Regions from separate parts of the Sodalis praecaptivus genome, predicted to be linked through region 2. Evidence: predicted binding sites of a transcription regulator. Region 2 holds the regulator's gene; each other region holds the start of a gene.
What was found. The regulator CRP, encoded in region 2, controls carbon source genes, mostly activating them, when cyclic AMP is high. The targets are predictions, from matches to a motif close to ATGTGANNNNNNTCACAT.

Region 1 (4,463 bases), 1.9 Mb from region 2:
ATTTTACTCACCGCGACGGATAGCCGCGGCAGTCTCCTGCGCTACGGCCGCCAACCCACCCAGCATTACCTCGCCTGGGGCACCCCTGCTGCGGCGACGTCTTCGTTTGATGCCGCTTGCGCCAGTCCATTGGCGCGCTATCTGCCGCTGTGGCAAGGGGAATTGTACGATACGGCGAGCGGCGGCTACCTTCTCGGCAGCGGCTACCGGCTTTATCGTCCCGATCTCCAGGGCTTCACCACCCAGGATAACCTGCGGGTGGGCGGTCTGACGGGGATTAACCGCTATCTTTACGGTCGCGGCGACCCTATCAATCGCTTCGATCCCGATGGCCGCTTGAGTTGGAATGCCTGGGTAAATTACGCCTATGGCGCGGGCGCCACGCTGATGGCACCGGCGGTTTTCCTGGCCGCCGGTCCGGCGGGTTTAGCGACCGCGCTCACGTTATCCGCCACCCAATTGACCAGCGGCATCCTCGCTATCGCCGCGGGCATGCTGGATCGACAGCATCCGCACGTGGCCGGCGTGTTGTCACTGTGTTCATTGGGTGTCGCGCTGGCCGCCAGCGGTATTGGCGAGGCGATCGCGGCCAGAGAGGCCATGGCGATAGAAAGCGCCGGCTTTGCGCCGCGGCCAATTTACCATCTCAACAAATCGGAGATGGGGCTGTATACCAATTACGCCAACCGTCACATCCTGGCGTTTCAAACTCACGGCTCGCCGACAGGCGCGCTGTTGCAAAACCCTGAAGGGCAGATGGTTTCCGCCGCGACGGTCGCCTATGAGTATATTCAGCCGCTGCTGGACGTTGCCATGAAGACCGAGCAGCAGGTGTTTTCCCCCAATGAACCGTTGCTGCTGCTGGCCTGCTATGGCGCGCGCAGCGGCGCGGCGCACGAGGTGGCCAATGCCCTGGGCCGGCCGGTGGCGGCCTATGATAATTTGCTCTTCACGGTAAAGTCGGTTTTTGCCGAAGGCTTCGCCGGCGGCGATATTATGCCGCGCTATCGAGTTGCCCATAATCCGCTGCGGCGTTTGTGGCTGCACGTCAGCGGACAGCCGATGTTCCACTCTGCCAGCTATCACATGGTTTATCCAGACGGCTTTGACGCAATGGCCCAGGGAGCAATGACCTCCATCAGCAACTTTGAACGTCATTACTATGGAATCGGCTAACCCCCGGCCGCGCCGGCCAAAGTGCGCTGGACGAACCGCCGGCCTCGCCCCCGTTGTTCCACGCACTGTTTGGCGGTGCGCGGTGCCCTCCTTGCGCCTAGAGGTCAATCTAGCGCGCCGGGGGAAATATTTATGGCATCGTCGTCGCCAGGAATAAGGTAACGCGACCCGCACTTCTCGGCCGCTGACGACCTGGATAGCGTCTCGGTGCCCGAGGCGCCACAATTTTTCTCCACGGTTTCGTTATGCATTAGCAGCGCTTTTTTGGTACGCGCATCCAGCAGGTCGATATCCCTGTCGGTCAGATACAGCGGCGTCACCCAGCTGCAACCGGTATCAACGATCGCCGGCGGCATCGGGATAGCGCCATTTTTTCCGCAGCCGGCTATCGACATCGCCAGCAGACAAACGATTAATTTCATCCTTGATCCCCCCTGCCGTCTTGTGAACCTCATTTTGCCGCTGCACGATATGCGCTATCGCCTGACGCTGCGCCGCCTCGCGCTGCGCCGCGGCCCGTTTTTGCGCCGCGGCACGCCCCCGCGCGCGGCCACAACCGAATGCCACCATCAGTAACCCCATCACCGCCCCGAGTAGGGTGGCGATGATGCCAGGACATGACAATAGCGTTGTCATTGATTTTCCCCCGCCGGCTGACAGGCATCGGCGACAACGGAAGCGACATCAACGCGTTTATCCTCCAGCGCCTTATCCATGGCGATTTTTTTATTCAGGACGTTCGCCCCTACCGCGACCCCAAAGTACAGACCGAACATCCATTCACTGAGGCGCAAATGGTAGGAGTACCAGCAAATAACGCCTGTACAGGTTAAAAAGGCGATGGCTTGGGTCCATTTACTGAGCGAGTGGCGGCCATGACCGACGCTTTTAAGCATACCTGTAAACCCCCTCATCTCCCCTCCCCGCCGTCTAACAACATTGCTGCTTCATCCTGAATCATTTTTGCCTCCAGTCCCGCTTATTGGGTGAATAGCGTTCAATGTAGGAGCCACGGAGCAAACCTTAGCGCAACGATGCAGGGGGTGCCGCAGACGACCGCGTGCAGGTTGTCACGATGTTGCGTGTCGGCGTCAGTGGCGGCGAATGGCGGGCTAAAAAGGGGGATGTGGCGATTTTTTGTGTGACGCGTATCACAAAAACTTGCATTATTGTGACGAAGGTCATATTATAACCGCAGCAGAATTAATAATTGGCAACAAACCGAACTGGTCGAGGAACAAGATGAAATTCCGTAACTTTATCAAAAAAATCCTGGCGTCTTACCTGAACACCGTTAAAGATGTGCCGCCCGGCGCCATGATGTAACAGCGTCCTTGCGACGAAAAAAAAGCTGCCGCGGCAGCTTTTTTTATGGTTAAAATTCCTCAACGAACAGCACGCCCAGATTATCCGGCCCTTGCCTTACTCTGATCGCTGGCGGCGCGCGACGTTCATCACTTCCCCACGACCCGGCTTCGCCAGCGCCAGAAAGATAAGCATCAACTCCGCAAGCTCATCGTCTTCGGTATACAGGTAAGCGAGAGGCACGTCGAGTACCGTTGCCAAATGCTGGGCAATCTGAATGTTGGCCTCATGGACGCCCTTCTCATAGCGATTGATACGCGTACTGGCGACAAATTCATCGATTCCCGCCGCAATACCCAACTGCTTCTGAGAGAGCCCCTTGGCCTGCCGCGCCTGTTTCAACCGCCGGCAAAAAACATCGAGATAAGAGGGTCGTGTGATCATAGCTACGATAATCGTAGTTTCGGCTTGTCATTAGAACTACGAATAACGTAGTATTGTAGCAGGAGATTCAAACACCACAGGAGAAGTGTGCATGAAGGAAGACTGGCACAAGGCTGATATTATAGCTGCATTACGTAAACGCGGTACTTCCCTGGCCGCCCTGTCCCGCGCCTTTGGCTTAAGCTCCACTACGTTGTCCAACACGCTGCACCGCCCGTGGCCTAAGGGGGAGAGAGTGATAGCCGAGGTTATCGGCGTGCCGGCGGCGGAGATCTGGCCGAGCCGCTATTATGATCATACCGGCGCGCTGCGGCCGAGAAAAGAAAAAGCCAAGGGCGTCTAAACGACCGCCGCGCCGGCGGTCGTCTGGCGCTTAGAGCGAAACGATTTTTTTCACCGGCTGCGGTTTGATACTGACCGCATAGGCGACGCCGATGATCAGGCAGGCGATGCCGGTAAGGGATAACATCGGCGGCCATGCCTGTCGCAGCAAAAAGGTATAGGTCAGGCCGGCCAGCGTTTCAAATACGATAAGCGGCCCCACCAGCACCGTGGGCAAGCGCTGGCTTGCCTCGTTCCAGCAAAACGCCCCCAACCAGGAGCACAGCAAACCGATGGCGATCATCAACGGCACGAACACCAGCGGCCGCGGACCGAACGGCAGGGAGAACGTCGGATGGGTGAACCCCAGACCCAGGCAAATCATCCCATAGGCCGCCGCGGCCAGCGGCAGCGTAGCAAGCCCCTGCGCCGTGGCCCAGGTAGTGGGTTTATGGCAGGGGTGGCGCCGTAGCCAGCGCGCGTTGCGCAAGGGATACCAGGTCCAGCACACCACGGCGATTAGCGCCAGGGCAATGCCGCTCAAATAGCGCAACAGGTGGAACGGCTGCGTGCTCTGACTTAACTCGGCGGCGTTCACGCACACCAGACCGGCGGCGATTAATAATAAAGCCGGCGACAGCCGCCCCCACGGCAATGTGCCTTCGTCACGACCGTAGGCGACATTGGCGCTCACCGCCAGTACTACCGGTAGCGTGCCGATAATCATGGTGGAAATCGGCGCTCCCGTGCGCTGTATGGCGCTGCTCAGGCAGGTGTAATAAATCAAATTACCGACCAGCGATAATTTCACCGCCTCCACCCAATCCTGTCGCTGCAACCGCTTTAACCGATGCCGGTCATACCAGGCCAGCGGCAGGGCGATAAGCCCAAAGGCGACATAGCGCCCCGCTGATTGCAAGGCGCCGGGGTAATCCGGTACCAGCAGGGGACCCACGAAAATCAGTCCCCATAATAAGCCCGCGCCAAGCGCGAAAAATATCCCTGTTATCATCATGTTTCCTGTTGTTTGTAAGGATCGTCCCTGAGTGTGCCTGGTTCAAACAGTAAAATATTGTATGAGATTGCGGTCAGCATGCCGCCGACACCACCTGCTTTTGATAGCGGACCGGCGTAGTACCGTAACGTAAAGCAAATGCGCGGGTAAGATGCGCCTGATCGGCCAAGCCCACGGCGGCGGCAACGTCAGCCGCCGCCAT
Region 2 (4,463 bases):
CAGCGCCACCTCGCAGGAGGCCAGATAGTCGGCGGCCAAGGTATCGGTCAGCATATAGTGATCGCGCGCCAGCGTCGTCATGGCGTTGATGTGTTCGACAATGAACTGACTATGGGTGACCCATAAGCGCATATCGCTCAGATAGCGGGAATTAAACCCCGGCTCCTGCATCGCCTGGCTTAGGGAGGTGAACAAGGCATTGTGCGCTTGGTTGACCCGCATGCGGGCATAAGCCAGCGCGGGCGCGCCGGGGTCGGGCTGCAACAGCAGCCGCAACGCTTCCTGATCCCGCTCCAGCGCCTGATGGGCGTTTTTGCGCAACAGCCCGCTCTGCCATTGCGGCCACAGCCACAGCGTGCCGCCAAAGGCCAGCATACAGCCAATCAAGGTATCCACCAGCCGCGGCAGCAGGAAATGCGCGCCGTTCAACGACAACAATTGCAGGGTATACACCGTCACCACCGTCATACCGGTCATCGCCAGACCGTAATTTTTGCGCAGTACCAAATAGCCGGCCAGAGTCACCACCAGCATGCCGCTCAGGATGACGCCGTCGCCCATCTTTAGTTGCAGCGTACCCGCGGCAATCACCAGCCCCGCCAGGGTACCCAGCGCCCGATGTTGTATACGCACCCGGGTCGCGTTGTAACCATTCTGACTGACAAACATGATGGTCATCAGGATCCAGTAAGGTTTCGGCAGATTGAACACCAGGCCCAAACTGCTGCCGATCGCCAGCATGAGGCCCAGGCGGGCGGCGTTGCGCAGCGCCATCGATTTCAAGGAGCAATAACTGCGCAGCGCCGGCCAGAACGGCAACCGCTGCTGATTATCCGCCATCACATCGCGACGATAGAGGGGGCGCTGGGAACGCAACAGGCGATAGATGCGGCTGAAATGGAAATAGCAGAACTGGCCTACCGGATTATCCGGATGGTGGCGGGCAATTTTTTCCAGCGCCGACAGGCCGGCATCCGCGGCAAACCGGTCAGGTTGGCGGTGATAGAGAATATCGTCCGCCAGGACGCGCAGCCGGGCGGCGACGATACGCGCGTTGTAGCGCAACACCGCCTCGGCGTGGCTTTGCTGCACCAGCTTTTGCACTTCATCCGGCTGATGCAGACTCACCGCGATATGCTCTTGCAAATCCAACGCGACCTGGAAGGCGCGCAACAGTCTTTTGTACTGGCTGAGATGGTTGGCCGAGAGCATATGCAACTGCTGATACACTTGGGCAATCTGGTCGATGACCTTTTGCTGGCGGGCGAACAGCGGCGGTAGCGCACTGTCCGGATCGGTGTGCTGAGTCAGCAAACTGTACTTCGCTTCGATATAATCCGCCAGTTCGCGGTAGAGCAGACTGAGCGCCTCGCGCATCGGCTGCTCTTGCCATAGCCGGAACCACAGCGCGTTAAACAGCCCATACCAGGCAGTCCCCGCCAGATAGAGCAGCGGCGGCAGCCAAAGCGGCACATTGCCGGTCAGCCCCAGGGTAAATACCGCGGCAATTAGCGATGCCGGCAGCAAGCGGCCGTGTAGCGGGCTGATTTCGCCGCTGACGCCGAACAGCAGCGCCAACCCCAGCATGACAAACGGCAGCGGCACGCCGTGCGCCAACAGCAGCTGGATAAAAATACTGCTCAGGGCGAACAGCGAGCCGCCGACCACCAGCCGCTTAAAGAAACGTTTATGGAGCTGATCAAGCCCGGCGATGTTGCAACAGGCGGGTACCAGCGAGAACAGCAGACCTTGCTGCAGGCTGCCGAACATCAGTCCGATGGCGACCGGCAGGCAAAGCACAATGGTCTGCCGCAGGGCATAATTTACTTCGGGGTGGTAGATGAGTCTGCGCCACATAAGTCAGCTAAAGAGGCATGGCCGTCCTGACCATGCCCGTGGTGAAAGGGGATTAGCGGGTTCCGTAAACGACAATGGTTTTTCCGTGGGCAGAGATGAGATTTTGATCCTCAAGCATTTTCAAAATACGGCCGACCGTTTCCCGTGAACAGCCAACTATTTGGCCGATTTCCTGCCGGGTGATTTTTATTTGCATACCGTCCGGGTGAGTCATGGCGTCCGGCTGCTTGGCTAAATTCAGTAACGTTTGCGCGATACGCCCGGTCACATCCAGGAAAGCCAGGTTGCCGACTTTCTCTGAGGTCACCTGCAGGCGGCTGGCCATTTGTGAAGACAGGCGCATCAGAATGTCGGGATTGACCTGAATCAACTGGCGAAATTTCTTGTAGGATATCTCAGCCACTTCGCAGGCCGTTTTCGCCCGCACCCATGCGCTGCGCTCCTGCCCCTCTTCAAACAACCCCAGTTCGCCGATAAAATCGCCCTGATTGAGGTAGGAGAGGATCATCTCCTTGCCTTCTTCGTCCTTGATAAGCACTGCGACGGAGCCTTTGACGATATAGTAGAGCGTTTCTGCCTTTTCACCCTGGTGAATCAACGTACTCTTCGATGGATACTTATGAATATGGCAATGAGACAGGAACCATTCGAGAGTCGGGTCTGTTTGCGGTTTGCCGAGAACCATTCGCTGTTATCCTCTTTTGTCATCGCCGCCCTGTTTAGGAACGGCGTATTCCCTGTAAGGTAAGGTGTTATTATGATGTCATTCCGTTCATAAACGGAACCTCGCAAGGGAACTTATCAGGGTCCAATGTTGGTGACGTTTCGATCGCTCTCTTGCTCTTTCACTGTCGGTGAGTTCGATCCTGCCTTGTTTTTTAGCATAGCTTTAAGAGACTGTCTTGTGTTGTCTCGCTTCAGCATGATGCATCTGCGGTTACATTGCCAGTTTGGCGGCAAAAAGGTAGTCTTTCACAAAGAATATTATCAGGAGTTAACGATATGCAAGCGCGAGTAAAGTGGGTGGAAGGGCTGTCTTTTATCGGCGAATCCGCCTCGGGCCACCAGATTATCATGGATGGCAACAGCGGCGAAAAGGCCCCAAGCCCAATGGAAATGCTGCTTATGTCCGCCGGCGGCTGTAGCGCTATTGACGTGGTTTCGATTCTGCAAAAGGGCCGCGCCGATGTGCGCGACTGTGAGGTCAAGTTAACCTCAACGCGCCGCGAGGAAGCGCCGCGTCTGTTTACCCAAATCAATCTGCATTTTATCGTCACCGGCCGCGATTTGACGGATAAGATCGTCGAGCGCGCGGTCGCGCTGTCGGCGGAAAAGTATTGTTCGGTCTCGCTGATGCTGGGGAAAGCCGCCAATATTACCCACAGCTTTGAGGTACGTCACCTCGACTGAGCGCGCGGGGCGCGCTTGACTGTCGGGGCGCAGCGCTAAGCCGCATCATGCCCCACCCGATTGGCGCCGCGCGTCGTTCCCGCGCGCGGCGCCCGCGTCAAGCCGCTTAGCGAATCGGTTTCCCTTCCAGCAATTGCTTGACCAGCGGCGCCATGATCAATTCCATCGCCAGACCCATTTTGCCGCCCGGCACCACCAGCGTATTGATATTGGAAATAAAAGATCCCTGCAGCATCGCCAGTAAATAGGGAAAATCCATGGCGTCCAGGCCGCGGAAGTGAATAACCACAAAGCTTTCGTCCAGCGACGGGATCGCTTTGGCGGCGAACGGATTGGAGGTGTCCACCGTCGGCACCCGCTGGAAGTTGATATGGGTACGGGAAAATTGCGGCGTGATAAAATTGATATAATCTTCCATGGATCGCACCACGGAATCCATGACCGCTTCGCGGGAGTGGCCCCGCTCGTTGGTATCGCGCACCAATTTCTGGATCCACTCCAGATTGACTATCGGCACCACCCCCACCAGCAAATCCACGTGCCGCGCAACGTCATTATGCTCGGTCACAACGCCGCCGTGCAGCCCCTCGTAGAATAGGACGTCGGTAGGCTCCGGCAGGGGCTGCCAGGGGGTAAAGGTGCCGGGGACCTGATTATAAGGAACCGCTTCGTCGTAGGTATGCAAATATTTGCGCGCCTGCCCGCGTCCGCTTTCCCCATAGTGATAAAATGTTCTTTCCAGAAGATCGAAGTTATTCGCATCCGGGCCGAAATAACTCACGTGCCGACCTAAATCGCGCGCTTTACGAATGGCTAAATCCATTTCCGGCCGGGTGAAGTGGTGAAAGCTATCGCCTTCCAACTCCGCGGCGCGAATGTTCAACTGTTGAAAGATTTTGCGAAAAGCCAGGCTGGTGGTCGTGGTCCCGGCGCCGCTGGAGCCGGTAACCGCAATAATTGGATGTTGTGCTGACATGATGAGACCTTAATAGTGTTGATAACCTCTGTCAGATGACGTGCGGGCGGCCGAAGGTTATTGTTATCACGTTTGGCGCCGCAGGGCCACCGCGAGGCTTGCTCGTTTCCGCCATGCGGACGCACGGCCGGGCGCGGCGGCGGCGGGGAAGAGCCGCATCGCCGTCGCTAATCGGGGCGGAACTGACCGCGCGGCATGATGTTAATGCTTTCGTGCAGCT
Region 3 (4,463 bases), 1.6 Mb from region 2:
AAACGCGATACCGGCAATGGTGGCGGCGTTGTGTACACGCTCCCGCGCGACCGGGTTCTTGGCGCCGTCGCGGTAGCTGGCGGGCAGATACTCTTTCAAAAGCTTCAGCGCCTGCAGCGCCTGGCCGTCGGAGAATTCTGTCGCCATGATGGAAACATAGGCTTCCAGGGCGTGGGTTACCGCATCCAAACCGCCAAAGGCGCACAGGGATTTAGGCATATTCATGACCAGATTGGCGTCGACTATCGCCATATCCGGCACCAGGGCATAGTCCGCCAGCGGGTATTTCTGCCCGGTAGCGTCATCGGTCACTACGGCGAACGGCGTGACTTCAGAACCCGTGCCCGAGGTGGTGGTAATGGCGATCATTTTCGCCTTCACGCCCATTTTCGGGAATTTGTAGATACGTTTACGGATATCCATAAAGCGCAGCGCCAACTCTTCAAAATGGGTTTCCGGATGTTCATACATCACCCACATGATTTTGGCGGCGTCCATCGGTGAACCCCCGCCCAGGGCGACAATGATGTCCGGCTTGAAGGAGTTCATTTGCGCCGCGCCTTTACGCACGATGCTCAACGTGGGGTCCGCTTCGACTTCAAAAAACACTTCGGTTTCAATACCGTGTTTTTTCAGCACCGAGGTGATCTGATCGGCGTAGCCATTATTGAACAGGTAGCGGTCGGTCACGATAAAGGCGCGCTTGGCGCCGTCGCTGGCCACTTCTTCAAGCGCAATCGGCAGGGAACCGCGACGGAAATAGATGGATTTGGGAAGCTTATGCCACATCATATTTTCAGCTCGCTTAGCGACGGTTTTGGTATTGATGAGGTGTTTGGGGCCTACGTTTTCAGAAATCGAGTTACCACCCCAGGATCCGCATCCCAGCGTCAGCGACGGGGCCAGCTTAAAGTTGTACAGGTCGCCGATGCCGCCTTGCGAAGCCGGCGTATTGATAAGAATACGCGCGGTTTTCATCTTGTCGCCGAAATATTTTACGCGCTCGCTTTGGTTGTCCTGATCGGTATAGAGACAGGACGTGTGGCCGATACCGCCCATCGCCACCAATTTTTCAGCGATTTCCACCGCGTCCTCGAAATCCCGTGCGCGATACATGGCAAGGGTGGGCGACAGCTTTTCATGGGCAAAGGGTTCGGACTCGTCGACCTTGCTGACTTCGCCAATCAGGACTTTGGTGTTGCCGGGCACGCGCAGACCCGCCATCTCGGCGATTTTCGCCGCCGGCTGACCCACGATGGCCGCATTGAGGCCGCCATTTTTGAGAATAATGTCAGAAACCGCTTTCAGCTCCTGGCCGCGCAGCATATAACCGCCGTGGCTGGCGAAACGTTCGCGCACCTGATCATACAGTGCGTCGACCACGACCACGGATTGTTCCGAGGCGCAGATGACGCCGTTATCAAAGGTTTTCGACATCAGGATGGACGCAACGACGCGTTTGATATCCGCGGTTTCATCCACCACGACGGGGGTGTTACCGGCGCCGACGCCGATGGCGGGTTTACCGGAACTGTAAGCGGCTTTCACCATACCCGGCCCGCCGGTGGCGAGAATCAGGTTGATGTCCGGGTGGTGCATTAATTGATTAGATAGCTCCACCGACGGTTCGTCGATCCAGCCAATGATATCCTTGGGCGCCCCTGCGGCAATGGCGGCCTGCAATACGATGTCGGCCGCTTTGTTGGTGGCGTTTTTGGCGCGGGGATGCGGCGAGAAGATAATCCCATTGCGGGTTTTCAGGCTGATGAGCGCCTTAAAGATAGCGGTGGAAGTCGGGTTTGTCGTGGGAACGATACCGCAGATGAGGCCGATCGGCTCGGCGATGGAGATGGTACCAAAGGTGTCATCCTCGGCCAGAATGCCGCAGGTTTTTTCATCTTTGTAGGCGTTGTAAATGTATTCAGAAGCAAAGTGGTTCTTGATGACTTTGTCTTCCACGATACCCATACCGGATTCGGCCACCGCCATTTTGGCGAGCGGAATACGAGCATCTGCCGCGGCCAGGGCGGCCGCACGGAAAATCTTGTCCACCTGCTCCTGGGTAAAATTGGCATATTCGCGCTGTGCTTTTCTCACCCGTGCAACTAAGGTATTGAGTTCAGCGACATTAGTAACAGCCATATTGCTCTCCTAATAAAGTTAAAAATTGCGATAAATCTGTTAAACCATTTAAGTAAAGAGCCCCGTGTTGACAATTATATGACCGATTTGCTCATTCGTCGTTCATTTGGCCCGTTGCTTCTTGACCTTTTGGGTCATGGCGTTTTACTTAACCAGTCTTCAGGTCGCCATCATTAACATCTTGTGATTTACCTTCCCAGTATCTTAATCACCTTATTCACTTCCTTAATGCAAAGCTTACGGGGTATCGAACGACGAATATGTGATCGGAGTCAAAAAAAATGCAAGCTGACACCTTTCAGCTTCAACATAAAAACGCTTTGTTACCTGAGAGATACCTTTGTTCAATCGCTTTCACCTAATGGTTAATAAACCTAACATATTGACAACATTTTGCTGTCCATACAGCGACAATAAAGCCCTGCTCAATGCGGGGAGATGCGCTTAAAAATGACACTAATTACCGTTGAAGGAACGTGGTGAGGTTATTTACCCGGCCGCGAGGCGGAATAACCCGCTATTGATCAGAACGTGACGCAATGTTTGTAAGAGAAAGCACAAGCGATGGCCTATATTACCGCTAATGACACGCTATCGGAATAGATTATTTTCCCACCGACGCCAAGCTATGCATTAAAATCATTTACATTAATTGACGTTGTTGATGAACCTGGCCCTATTTCCCTGCGGCATCTGGGGCCATGGCCGACGCAGACGGCATCCTAAAGGGGGCCTCCTCAACGCCTGAGCCCTGAACGTCGCGAGAGGGTCGCGCCGCGCTACCCAGGGCTGGGGGCGCTATCATGCTGCCGCTGACGTTTTGAGCGCGCTGCGCGCTATATTGTGCGCCTGCGGGCGGCGGGCCGTGATAAAGCCGATCCATTATTAGCAACCGGTGTAAGCGGTGCGGCGGCGTTACATTATTCGGCACATTCAACGGCCATCAACGCTTGGTGATGAACGCCAAAGGCTGAATGCCAAAGGGTGAATGCCAAAGGCTGAATGCCAAAGGCTGAATGCCGGAGGTCCAAACGACAAACGACAAACGACAAACAACAAAGCCAAAAGCCAAAAGCCAAAAGCCACACGGTGAATGGTAAACGGCCAAAAGCATTGCCACTCGCCGCCGAGAAAATGTCCGAGGTCGGGCAGAGCGCTGCCTTAAGCGTGAGTGGGGCGGGAGATACCCGCTGCTGCCGAGCCGACGGCGGTAAAATGCGCGTATTCCGCCGCGTAAATTATTTGCGCCGGGAAAAGGGCCTTAAAATAAGGCGGATTGCACAATGAGGCGGCAAACGCGCACCATTTTGCAGCAAGGACGGGGTGAAATGAATTTTGCGCGGCATGCGGCAAGAAAAAAACTTTCTACGCTATTTCAGCCATCTATAAGTAGTCTCCTGCACGGTAGGGTTTTTTTTTAACCGTTCGCGTTCAAGGGACTTGTCACGATGCAACCCAGATGTTATTAGTGTTATTTATCTTATCATTAGCCAATTATTCTAATTACTGGCGATATATTGACCTTATGTGTTTCAGACCCCGTTGGGATAGCTTAATTATTTGATATATGGCCCATTACAGTTGAATCACAATGATAAAGGCCACGCGCATAGCCAAGGCGTGTTCCGAGATTGCCGCCGCAACCTTTTTTACGGCGGCGCGACGCCTTGTTTAACATGCCAGGGTTAATACCGAATATCATACCTTTAGCCTTGCGGCTTCGTTCGCCGCAGCGGGCTTGAGGTGCGTTATACCCGCAAAGCGGGAATCTGCAGAGGGCTTGACAGGGGTCCGTGCAATAATAAAAAAACCGGAGTGCATCACTAATGACCAACATCACGAAAAAAACGCTTCTTGCCGCGGCCGTGTTTACCGCCATGGGAATGGGCGTTGCTGGACAATCTTTTGCCGCGGACGTTCCCGCCGGCGTGCAGTTGAGCGACAAACAGGAATTGGTACGTGGCAATGGCGCAGAATTGCAATCCCTCGATCCGCATAAAATCGAAGGGGTTCCCGAATCCAACGTCAACCGCGATGTACTGGAAGGCTTGATTATCAACGATCTGCAGGGCCGGGCTCAGCCGGGCGTGGCGGAGAGCTGGGAAAACAAGGATTTCAAAGTTTGGACGTTCCATCTTCGGCCAAACGCCAAATGGTCCAACGGCGATCCGGTCACCGCGCAGGATTTCGTCTACAGTTGGCGCCGACTGGCGGATCCCAAAACCGCCTCTCCGTATGAAAGTTATCTGCAATATGCCCAGATTACCAATATCGACGATATCATCAGCGGCAAAAAAAGCCCCGATACCCTGGGCGTGAAA
Region 4 (4,463 bases), 1.6 Mb from region 2:
ATCGAGTGCGAAAGGGACTGCCCGCAGTTCCAGGCCACCACGTCGCTATGGTGTTGATGGTGAACTTCGATGACCCGTCCCAGCACCGGATCATGAATGAGGCTTGTCGGCTCAGGTGCGGTATAGACGCGATCCACTTCGCCGGCAAAGGTCACATCGCCCTGCTGCTGTTCAGCCTTGCCGCCGTTGACTTTATCGATAAAGCTGTCGCCGAGCCCGCTGACGTGGATATCGCCAATGGCCCCCACGGTGAAGTAGCTATGCAGCGCGGACGTCGTCTGATACTCACCCTCGGCCACCAGTTCGATACTGCACGTTTGTCCGAGGGTAAAGTGGGCCTTAAGCGTGAACGGATGGGGAAAAAACGGTTCAGTCAAGGTGCTATCGCGCAGGGTAAAGGTCAGTTGGACCTGTTTATCGTCCTCGCTGTGGTCGCTTAATTCCCAGGGAAGGATGCGGGCGAAGCCGTGGTTGGGGGTGGCAACCTTACCAAACCAGGGCCAACAGATCGGTACGCCGCCGCGGATGGCCACGCCTTCCTGGAAGGCGCTTTTTTCGCTTAACCACAGTACCGGCTTTTCGCCGGCCGGCTGCCAGGCGACAAGATGCGCGCCCTGCAGCGTCACCGCCGCCCGTACCTGCGGATGTTCGACCACCACCAGCGGCAATTCATCTTGCTGGCGTAGCGTTAGAGACGGCGACAGGGTTTGTTTGACGGGCAACGTAAAAAGAGAGTCAGACATCGTTATACCTCCTGAGTAAAAGAAAAGGGCGACATCGCTGCCGCCCTTTCATCATCCGGTCACCAGACTTATTTGTTGGCGATATGGGAGATCAGATCCAACACTTTATTGGAATAGCCGGTTTCGTTATCGTACCAGGCGACCAATTTGACAAATTTGTCGTTCAGCGCGATACCCGCTTTGGCATCGAATACGGAGGTCAGCTTCTCGCCGTTGAAATCGGTAGAAACCACGTCTTCATCGGTGTAGCCCATCACGCCTTTCAGCTCGCCTTCAGCGGCTTTTTTGATGGCGGCGCAGATGTCTTCATAGGAAGCCGGTTTTTCCAGACGCGCGGTCAGGTCGACAACCGAGACGTTCGGCGTCGGGACGCGGAAGGACATACCGGTCAGTTTACCGTTCAGCTCGGGAATGACTTTACCTACCGCTTTGGCGGCGCCCGTCGAGGACGGAATGATGTTCTGGGACGCGCCGCGGCCGCCGCGCCAGTCTTTATGAGACGGGCCATCGACGGTTTTCTGGGTGGCGGTAGTGGCGTGAACGGTGGTCATCAGGGCTTCAACAATACCGAAATTGTCGTTGATAACCTTGGCCAGCGGCGCCAGGCAGTTGGTGGTGCAAGAGGCGTTGGACACGATATCCTGGCCATCATAGGCTTTATGGTTAACGCCCATAACGAACATCGGGGTGTTATCTTTGGACGGCCCGGTCAGCACCACTTTTTTAGCGCCGGCGGTGATGTGCTTGCGCGCGGTTTCGTCGGTCAAAAAGATACCGGTGGCTTCGGCGACAACGTCGACGCCGACCTCGCCCCATTTCAGGTTAGCCGGATCTTTCTCAGAGGTACAGCGGATGGTTTTACCGTTTACCACCAGATGACCGTTTTCCACGGCGACGGTGCCGTTGAAGCGACCATGGGTTGAGTCGTACTTCAACATGTAGGCCATATAATCCGCATCCAGCAGGTCGTTGATGGCAACGATTTCAATGTCGTTACGTTCCTGCGCAGCACGGAAAACAATACGGCCGATACGGCCAAAACCGTTGATACCTACTTTGATAGTCATATATTCCACCAGCTATTTAATAATGAATAAAAGGTTACTTGTAAATTTACAAAAACCTCGCGCAGCGTCAAGCGGAATCGTGTCAATAGTTGCGACAAATCAATCCAGACCCCGTTCAGCGCACGATATGTACGCAATTGACGTCAACACACCTGCAGCTCATATGGGGTCGTCATCGTCCAATATAAACTGCGACAAGTTGCAATTTGTGATAAGAATCACATTTCCACGGCTACAGCATTTCATTATAGAGTTTATGCCAAAATTGCCTGCCGCGTTGTTAATTATTTGTTATAATGGCTTTACTGGAAAGCTTTCCCATCCCTCGCCAGAGACGCGTAACAATGGCCAATAATACACCCTCACGATTACCCGATGAAGCAATGACCGACATGCAGCGCTATGTCACCCAACAACGCGGCACTGAACCGCCCTACAGCGGTAAGCTATTAGAAAATAAGCGAACGGGGCAATACCATTGCCTGGTTTGCCACGCGCCGCTATTCTACTCCGAAACGAAATATGAATCAGGCTGTGGCTGGCCGAGCTTTTATGAGCCGGTGAGCGACGAGGCTATCCGCTACCTTGAGGATAACACTCACGGTATGCAGCGGGTGGAAATCCGCTGCGGCACCTGCGATGCCCATTTGGGGCATGTATTCCCCGACGGGCCGCAACCCACCGGAACGCGGTTTTGCGTCAACAGCGCCTCTCTGCGCTTCAAGGACGGTGAAAACGGCGAAGAGATTGCCGGATAAGCTCAGCTTTATCGATTCAGCTAATTATTCCACATGAAAGGTGCGGCAATGGATGTTGAAGCGCTTCTGGCGACGATGACGCCGGAGATTTATCAACGGCTGATGACGGCCGTGGAATTGGGCAAATGGCCCGACGGGGTGGCGCTAACGCCGGAGCAGCAAGCCAACTGTATGCAGATGGTTATGCTGTGGCAGTCGCGTCATAACCGTCACCCCGAGCATATGAGCATCGGTACCGATGGCCAGATTACCATGAAGAGTAAGCGTGCCTTGCTGGAAGAACTGAAGGCCGGGACCGTCGACGTACTGAAACCCCAATAAGGCGCCGGTGCGGATTGCTCTGATGGGCCTCGTTTGCGGCCCCGGCGGCTCAGCGCGCGACGGGATCTCACCCGGGACGCGACGGCGTCTCGGCGGACTGTCGGCGCGTCGCTTCAAAGCGCCGGTTATCCGTTCGGCGGGGGGCTTGGGGGTTAGCCAACCTCACAGGTCTCCAGCCGCGCGGCGAAGGCGTCCAGCGTCAGCATTTCTGCGCCGCGGCGCGCCATTTCCCGCAGCGCCTCGGCGCTGTCCTCCGGTTGCAAATTGACGCCGCGGCAGCCGTCGGTGAGCACCTCGACGGCGTAACCTAAATGCAGGGCGTCCAGCACGCTGTATTTCACGCAATAATCCGTGGCCAATCCCAGGACGGTCAGCCGGTCGATGTCGTGCGCGCGCAGCCAGCCGTCCAGGACGGTCTGCGCCCGGCGACCGTTGTCAAAAAAGGTGCTGTAACTGTCGATATGGCGCTGTTCGCCTTTGCGAAATACCGCCGCCAGACCCGCGCGGTTAAGCCGGGGATGGAAGTCCGCGCCCGGGGTCTCTTGCACGCAATGCACCGGCCACCAAATCTGCTCAAGCCCCTCCAGTACGCCGAGCGTATTGACCGGCTGCCCGGCGTTAATGGCGAAACTGCCGTGATCCCGTGGATGCCAGTCCTGGCTGGCCACCGCGGGAATGTTCCACCGGGCGCACAGCGCCAGCGCCGCATTGGCCACGGGGATCACCGCATCGCCCTGCGGCACCGCCAGCGCGCCGCCGGCGCAGAAATCATTCTGTAAATCAACCAACAATATTGCTCTGGCCATGGCTTTCTCCTGATGCATCGCTGCTGCTCAATTCGCCGCGCAGATCCTGCTGCATGAGACGGCGGATAGCCTGGTAGGGCAACGATTGGCTAAGTAAAAAATGCAGCTTGGTGAGGGCGGCTTCCACCGTCATATCAAAACCGCTAAGGACCCCGGCGCGGGCCAGGGCGTTGCCGGTGGCATAGCCGCCCATATCCACCCGGCCAGAGAGACATTGCGTCAGATTGACTACCACAATACCACGGTCGTCCGCTTGCTTAAGTTCGTGCAATAGCGCCGGGTGCTGCGGCGCATTGCCCACGCCATAGGAGCGCAGGATCAGCGCGCGCACCGGCTGGCGCAGAAAGTTGCCGACCACATCCGCGGAAATACCGGGGTAGAGGGTGACCACCCCGACAGGCTGGGGCGTGATGGGATGTACGATAAGCGGGCCACCTGCCGCGCATACCGGTGAGGGCGTAACACGGCGGATATGGATACCCGCCTCCAGCAACGGCGGCAAATTCGGTGAGGCGAAGGCATCGAACCCATCGGCATGGGCCTTAGTGGTACGGTTGCCGCGCAACAGTTTGTTATTGAAAAACAAACCGACTTCCTTGACCGGATAATGGGCGGCCAGATACAGCGCGTTGAGCAGATTGGTTTGCCCGTCGGAGCGGAGCGCTTCCAGGGGTATTTGCGAGCCGGTGACGATGACCGGCTTATCGAGATTCTCCAGCATGAACGACAGCGCGGAGGCGGTAAAGGCCATGGTATCCGTCCCGTGCA

Region 1: a site for CRP is predicted at 2,316-2,333, ahead of azuC (stress response protein AzuC). Genes of this name have one in related genera too.
Region 3: a site for CRP is predicted at 2,403-2,420, ahead of adhE (bifunctional acetaldehyde-CoA/alcohol dehydrogenase). Genes of this name have one in related genera too.
Region 4: a site for CRP is predicted at 2,017-2,034, ahead of msrB (peptide-methionine (R)-S-oxide reductase MsrB). Genes of this name have one in related genera too.

What each region holds. Positions count from the first base shown of each region.
Region 1 covers NZ_CP006569.1:3,284,748-3,289,210, forward strand. The annotation lists gene SANT_RS14505 (RHS repeat-associated core domain-containing protein) at 1-1,176, shown strand, start outside; gene SANT_RS14510 (hypothetical protein) at 1,281-1,598, opposite strand; gene SANT_RS24185 (hypothetical protein) at 1,513-1,812, opposite strand; gene SANT_RS14515 (hypothetical protein) at 1,809-2,090, opposite strand; gene azuC (stress response protein AzuC) at 2,419-2,502, shown strand; gene SANT_RS14520 (helix-turn-helix domain-containing protein) at 2,599-2,925, opposite strand; gene SANT_RS14525 (helix-turn-helix domain-containing protein) at 3,017-3,268, shown strand; gene SANT_RS14530 (DMT family transporter) at 3,299-4,258, opposite strand; gene SANT_RS14535 (AraC family transcriptional regulator) at 4,335-4,463, opposite strand, start outside.
Region 2 covers NZ_CP006569.1:455,853-460,315, forward strand. The annotation lists gene SANT_RS02025 (YccS/YhfK family putative transporter) at 1-1,857, opposite strand, end outside; gene crp (cAMP-activated global transcriptional regulator CRP) at 1,910-2,542, opposite strand; gene SANT_RS02035 (OsmC family protein) at 2,860-3,267, shown strand; gene SANT_RS02040 (phosphoribulokinase) at 3,374-4,243, opposite strand; gene SANT_RS02045 (YheU family protein) at 4,411-4,463, opposite strand, start outside.
Region 3 covers NZ_CP006569.1:2,076,068-2,080,530, forward strand. The annotation lists gene adhE (bifunctional acetaldehyde-CoA/alcohol dehydrogenase) at 1-2,142, opposite strand, end outside; gene oppA (oligopeptide ABC transporter substrate-binding protein OppA) at 3,969-4,463, shown strand, end outside.
Region 4 covers NZ_CP006569.1:2,054,016-2,058,478, forward strand. The annotation lists gene SANT_RS09175 (D-hexose-6-phosphate mutarotase) at 1-743, opposite strand, end outside; gene gapA (glyceraldehyde-3-phosphate dehydrogenase) at 812-1,810, opposite strand; gene msrB (peptide-methionine (R)-S-oxide reductase MsrB) at 2,155-2,568, shown strand; gene SANT_RS09190 (YeaC family protein) at 2,617-2,889, shown strand; gene pncA (bifunctional nicotinamidase/pyrazinamidase) at 3,042-3,695, opposite strand; gene ansA (asparaginase) at 3,670-4,463, opposite strand, start outside.